Regions from separate parts of the Rhodopseudomonas boonkerdii genome, predicted to be linked through region 1. Evidence: predicted binding sites of a transcription regulator. Region 1 holds the regulator's gene; the other holds the start of a gene.
The links. The regulator LexA, encoded in region 1, represses DNA repair genes until DNA is damaged. The targets are predictions, from matches to a motif close to TGTTCNNNNTGTGTTCNG.
Positions count from the first base shown of each region.

Region 2: the regulator LexA is predicted to act here: its motif matches at 1,479-1,496, upstream of E0H22_RS14885 (single-stranded DNA-binding protein).

Region 1 covers NZ_CP036537.1:2,815,168-2,818,575, reverse strand. The annotation lists gene E0H22_RS13065 (Orn/Lys/Arg family decarboxylase) at 1-463, shown strand, start outside; gene E0H22_RS13060 (GNAT family N-acetyltransferase) at 529-1,038, shown strand; gene lexA (transcriptional repressor LexA) at 1,283-1,993, shown strand; gene E0H22_RS13050 (ComEC/Rec2 family competence protein) at 2,000-3,408, opposite strand, start outside.
Region 2 covers NZ_CP036537.1:3,255,864-3,259,271, reverse strand. The annotation lists gene uvrA (excinuclease ABC subunit UvrA) at 1-245, opposite strand, end outside; gene E0H22_RS14890 (outer membrane protein) at 504-1,214, opposite strand; gene E0H22_RS14885 (single-stranded DNA-binding protein) at 1,662-2,159, shown strand; gene E0H22_RS14880 (DUF2306 domain-containing protein) at 2,336-2,743, shown strand; gene E0H22_RS14875 (DUF1127 domain-containing protein) at 2,759-3,022, opposite strand.

The DNA of each region.
Region 1 (3,408 bases):
TCCGGAATTCGCGCGCCGCCGTCCGGCCCGCTATGCCGGCGTACGCCTGCGCGACCTTTGCGCCGACATGCACAAGTTTTATCGCGCGGCCGACGTGAGCGGCCTGCAGGCGAAGCAGTTCATGGATCAGCACATGCCGGAGATCGCGATGTCACCGCACGATGCCGCGCGTCTCCTGGTGCGTAACGACGTCGACTATCTGCCTATCGACGAGATTACCGGCCGCATCGCCACCACGCCCTTCGTGGTCTATCCGCCCGGCATCGCCACCATCGTGCCGGGCGAGCGCCTCACCGAGCGCGCGCAGCCGATGATTGATTATCTCAAGATGTTCGAGACCTGTTTCAACACCTTCCCGGGCTTCGACGTCGAAATCCAGGGCGTCTATCGAAAGGTGGATGCCAGCGGACGCATCCGGCTCCATACTTACGTGGTTTCCCAAGAGCGGGATCCACGGAAGTGACTTTACAGGCAGAGACCGAAACACCGATCGTCGTTCGCCCGTCGCGTGACAGCGATGTGGACGCCATGCTCGCGATCTATCGCCGTCACATCCGCCAGGGTGTGGAAGAAGGCGTCAGCGATGCCGACGCGATGCAGCCGGACGATCTGCGCGATCGCCGCAAGAACCTGAAGAACAAGCGCTTCCCCCATATCGTGGCGACGCGCGGCGGCGAAGTGGTCGGCTACGCCTATGTGGTTCAGTTTCGTAAGCGTCCGGCCTATCGCTATGCGGTGAAGCACTCGATCTATGTGCATCACGAACACACCGGCAAAGGCGTGGGTGCCAGGTTGCTGCGCGAACTGATCGACGTCTGCGCAGCCGCCGGCTTCAGGCAGATCATCGGCTATATCGACGCCGATAACGTCGCCTCCCTCGGTCTGCACGACCGCTTCGGCTTCGTCCGTGCGGGCGTTCTTTCCGGTGTCGCCTATCGCTCCGGTCGCTGGGCCGACACGGTAATGGTACAGCGCTCGCTCGCTGCCGGCGCGACCACGCCGCCGCCGCCGATGCCGCTGTCCGAACGAATTCTCTGAGCCAAAATCCGGTCGATAAACCGCATCTTTGAAGCGAAATTAGTGATTGCGGAACATCTACGGAACAGATAGGGTCCGTTCATGATTTGTTTCGAGATTCTGTGGCTTAGTGAAATCGAGAGTGCCCAAACTCGTGACTGCCTCGCCTGATGGCCTCACCGGCCACCAATCGCGAGGTCCTGAAACACACGCGGCGGCCCGACCACCGTCACTTGATGGCCTTGCCAACTGAGGATGGCTTCAGATGCTCACGCGCAAACAATACGAACTGCTCCGTTTTATCGACCAGCGGCTAAAGGAAGCCGGCGTCCCCCCTTCCTTCGACGAAATGAAGGATGCGCTGGATCTGCGCTCCAAATCGGGAATCCATCGGCTGATCACCGCGCTGGAAGAACGCGGCTTCATCCGCCGCCTGCCCAACCGCGCCCGCGCGATCGAAGTGATCAAGCTGCCAGAATTGAACACGGCTGCACCGGCCGCTCGACGGGGTTTCACGCCGAGCGTGATCGAGGGAAATCTCGGCAAGAACCGGTCCACCCCCGCCCCTGTTGCGAGCGACGATGACGGCGGTCGCACCATTTCGGTGCCTGTCATGGGCCGGATAGCAGCCGGAACGCCCATCGAGGCGCTGCAGACCCGCAGCCACTCCATTAGCGTACCGCAGGACATGCTCGGCAGCGGCGAACATTACGCCCTCGAAGTACGAGGCGATTCCATGCAGGACGCCGGTATTCTCGATGGCGACATGGCACTGATCCAGAAGTCCGACAGCGCCGATACCGGCGACATTGTCGTCGCCCTGATCGACGACGAGGAAGCCACACTGAAACGCTTCCGCCGCCGCGGCGCGTCCATCGCGCTGGAGCCGGCGAACACGGCCTATGAGGTTCGCATCCTGCCGCCGAACCGTGTCCGCATCCAGGGTAAGCTCACCGGCCTCTATCGCCGCTACTGAGCGCGCTCACTGCTCGTCGGGCTGGAGATCCGTCTCCGCCGGCGTTGCATCGACCGGCCGGGATCGCGAACTGTCGGTCGGTGCTTCTGATCCAATGGCCTCAAGCGGGGCGCGTGCCCAGGGGCGATCGAGACCGCGAGCGCGGGAAGCTTCGATAACAAAGCCGTCGCTGGAGCGATACAGGCCCGTTGCCCCCCGAACTCGCAGAGTCTCGCGATCGATCACCATCGCCCTGCAATCGGCCGGCGGCTGACGGGCTGTGACAATCACCGCGGCTCGCGCGCAATCGTCGCTGAATGCGTCTGCCTGCAATGTCAGCGCGATCAGGCTCCCGTCGCCGAGGGCCGTGACGCAGCCCGACGGGTCGCACGATACACCATGGCCGAGCGATGCATCTGTCGGCAATCTTGCGTCTGCATCCGCGCCCAGCCATTCCTTCACCTGAAACGCATCTTTGGCGCTCCGCATCACATGCAGCCGCCCGTCGCGCCCGCGCACAGCCACGCTATGACCGTCGGCGGCAATCAGGACATCGGGTTGCTTTGTCGATGCGGCCCAGAACATCGCCATCGCCAGAGCGATCGCGCCCGCATAGCGTAGCGGCGTCCGCAGCAATGCCAGAAGGACAATGCCGAAGCTGGCTAGGACCAACGGTCCTGTCCCGAAGGCGGGCACCCGGCCGATCGCGCCTGGCAATCCGGCCACCCATTTGGACACAAAGATCATCCATTGAAGGCCAAGCTCCATGATCTGCCAGAACACGCTGTCGAAGCCGAACGGGATGGCGAGAAGACCGAGCAGCCCCGCCGGCATCACGAGCGCCGACACCACCGGCATCGCCAGCAGATTGGCCACGATCCCGTAGGGCGTGATGCGATGGAAATGGTAGGCCGCGTAAGGCATCGTCGCGAGACCGGCGATCAACGAAGCCAGCAGCAGCAGTGCAAGTTCGCGCCCGCCCCACAGCGCGATCCGTGCCATGATCGAACTTTCCGATGTCGCAAACAGCGCGGGCATCCCGATCTGGACCAAGGCGACGAGACCGAGCGTCGCAGCAAAAGACATCTGAAAGCTCGGATGTACCAGCGCTTCCGGTGTGATGGCGAGCACGATCAGCGCTGCGATCGCCAACGTGCGAAAGGTGATGGCGCGGCGATCGACCATGATTGCGATCAGCACCACCGCCGTCATGATAAAGGAACGTTGTGTCGCGACCTCGGCACCGGACAGCAGCAGATAGAAAAGCGCGGCAAGCAGCGCCGCAGCGGACGCGGCTTTCTTGATCGGGAATGTCACCGTCAGCAACGGGACCAGCGCCAGCAGCGCCCGCGTCACGAAAAATACGACGCCGGCGACCACCGCCATGTGATAACCCGAGATTGACAACACATGGCCGAGTCCCGAGATAAACATCG
Region 2 (3,408 bases), 440 kb from region 1:
ATCTCCAGGAACTGCCGGGCATAGGCCGACAGCGACTCCACGTAACGGCGCTGGCCCTCGGCATAGATGGTGTCGAAGGCGAGAGACGATTTTCCAGAGCCGGACAGGCCGGTGAACACCACCAGCTTGTCGCGCGGGATCGTCAGGTCGATGTTCTTGAGATTGTGCTCGCGGGCGCCGCGGATGGTGATGCTGCGCATGTTCGCTGCAGCCTGTTGCCGCCTCGCCTTGATGACTTCATCCATCGCAATGCATTCCCCGGCACGCCGTGCGCGCCACATGCGGGCGCGTCTCGCCGGGGCACCGGGATCAACGCCGAATTGAGTGTGTCCGGAACATAGGAAGAACGGGGAGGGATTTCCAGTGCTCTCGCGCGGTCTCCAGCACTTTGTTGGCCGTGGGGGTGCAGAGGAGACCTGCTTTCGGAAAGGGCGCGGGCAAATAGCGGGCAAAGAAAAAGGCCGGCATTGCTGCCGGCCTTTCGAAGACTTGTTTTTCGAAGCTCAGTACTTGGCGATGACCGGGCCGCCCCAGTTGAAGTGGTAATTGATACCGCCCTTCACAGTGTGTGTGGTCAGGCCCACATTGGTGAAGCCGACATTCGGGTCGCCATAGGCGGCGTTGCCGTAATCGGCATACATATATTCACCCTTGAGCGACCAGCTCGGTGCGAACATGTATTCGACGCCGGCGCCCACGGTCCAGCCCGAGTGAACCTTGCTCTGCGAGGCGGAAGCGCCGGGGATGGCGATGGAAATGCGGTTGTCAGCCCATGCGTAACCGCCCTTGGCGTAGAACAGCGCCGCGCCGGCGGTGACGCCGAGACGTCCCGTGACGCTGCCGAACGAGCGGATCTTGTCCTCGACGGTGACGATGCCGAGAATGGTGTCGCTGTACTTCATGTCCGATGCCGCGGCATCGACTTCGAGACCCCACAGCCAGTTGCCGCCCGGGATCGCCCAGTTGTAGCCGATGGTGCCGCCGCCGAAGCCACCCTTGATGTCATTGGTGGTGAACGCGAAGCCATCGATGCGGTAACGGTCGGACCAGCCATAGCCGCCCATGACACCGGCGTAGAAGCCGGACCAGTTGTAGGCGACGGCGACCGGCATCGGCGGAGCTTTGGTATAGGGGCGGGCAGCCAGATCAGCGGCGGAAGCCGCAGAAGCGCCGAGAACAACGAGGGCAGCCGAAGCAAGCAAAATCTTCTTCATCTGAAGTCTCCCCAGTGCGGTTTCGCAGCGAAACCATTCCCCCGGCGTGAACGCCGAATTCAATCCCTGGTTGGACTATAGGCGAGTCCCGTCAAAATGCAGTCACTTAAAAGCCACACTCGCATACGTTGTCCTTGGATTGGACGTAAGTAAAAGGTAAGCGGAAACAGTTGCCTAGGCCGGTTGTACGAATCGGGTGCGCTGGAGTTCACGGGGCCGTCTGCCCCGCGCTGCCACGATACCGTCGCGCGAATTCTGCTGCTTGAGAACATTAAGGGAACATACTAGAGTGACGTCGTGGTGGATAACCCGCGGTGCGGGGACGTCCCGCGGGGACGGACCGTATAGGGTCGATATCGGCACGGTTGCGCACAGCCGGCACTTTGGTGCCGGGCTTGGACGTCGGCATCCGATCAGCAATTCAGATTCGAGAGTTAGGAGAGTGGCATGGCGGGTAGCGTCAACAAGGTGATTTTGGTCGGCAATCTCGGCAAGGATCCCGAGGTCCGCCGCATGCAGAACGGCAATCCGGTGGTCAATCTCACGGTGGCGACCTCGGATACCTGGCGCGACAAGGCAACCGGCGAGCGCAAGGAGAAAACCGAATGGCATCGCGTGGTCATCTTCAGCGAGGGGCTCGCCAAGGTGGCGGAGCAGTATCTGAAGAAGGGCGCCAAGGTTTACATCGAGGGCGCGTTGCAGACCCGCAAATGGACCGACCAGTCCGGTGCTGAAAAATACACGACCGAAGTCGTGCTGCAGGGGTTCAACGCGACGCTGACCATGCTCGACGGCCGCGGCGGGGGCTCGGGCGGTGGTGGCGGCTATGGCGGCGACGACATGGGCGACAGTTTTGGCGGCGGCCAGTCCAGCCCGCCGCCGCGCCGCGTGGCCGCCGCGCCGGCCGGCGGTCGCAGCGATATGGATGACGACATCCCGTTCTGATCCACCGCATTGCTAACGACACCTCGGCGCGCTGCGAGCGATTGCTCGCGGCGCGTTTTCTTTTCGGGTGGATGAATGGGCGCGATGGCTGCCGCAATGTGGATGAGCGCGATATCTTTACATTGGAAAGATTTGTGCGAGAATTGCTTGCATCATTCTCTTGGATCCGTGATCACATGTCGCTCCAGCCTCTGCTCGATGCCGCCGCGCCGATCCCGTTGCATGCCTTCGCAGCCATGGCAGGATTTGCGCTTGGCGTCGTTCAACTCGCTGCCCCCAAGGGCACGTTGTCGCATCGGGTGATGGGCTGGCTATGGGTGCTATTGCTGGCCATTACGGCGATCAGCTCGTTCTGGATTCATGGCGATAGCTATCGGCTGTGGCGTGACTGGAGCCCGATCCATCTGCTCTCGATCCTTACGCCGATCATGCTGGTGGTCGGCGTCCTTCACGCGCGCCGGCACCGCGTGCGCGCGCATGCCATCACGATGGTGTCGATCTTCATCGGCGCGCTGGTGATCGCCGGCTTGTTCACGATGGTGCCGGGGCGCGTCATGCACACGGTGGTGTTCGCCGGCCGCTAATTAGGCTTCGGTGCTTCAGCACATCCAAGGATATGCCATGCCATCGCGAAGCCGATCGAGGCGACGATGCGCGGTGATGTGGTCGATCTCCGCGCGCGTCATGCCGATATCTATCAGTTCTCTTTCGCTGAGATCATGCAGCGAGATGCCTGGCTCGCGGCATCGGCACTGCTCCTGAAACCAGTGCCAGCACGGCTTCAAGAAAGCGGCGGCCCGCAGCGCCGATGGTGCGGCGGCATCGCCGGTCCCGGTTGCTGGCGGTGTGAATTGGATTGGCATCGGTCACTCCTGCTGTTGCGCACGGCAGGCGAGGCCAAAACAAAAGCCCCGTCCGATGCCGGCGGGGCCTGTCGAAGAAGATAGCGGCTTTGAACGTCCTAGCGCATGACTCCTTCCATGGCCCAGCAAAGGCGGGTCATCGATTTGCGATTGGAGATGCGCACAAACATATTCATGATGGCCGCATACTATGATGCCGCCCATAAATCAATGGTTGTTTTCTGCGTTTCTTTCACTAGTGCGTGCTTGCGAGTCTCGAAGATTGCGAAGTGACGTGTCCGCGAGCCCGTCGTCTGCCCCCAAGCGGCATGATCCGTGAGCCGGTGCTTGCCTCTGGCCCGCCGCTGTACGGCCGCAAGATTGCTGCAGGATCCCGCCGTTTCTCA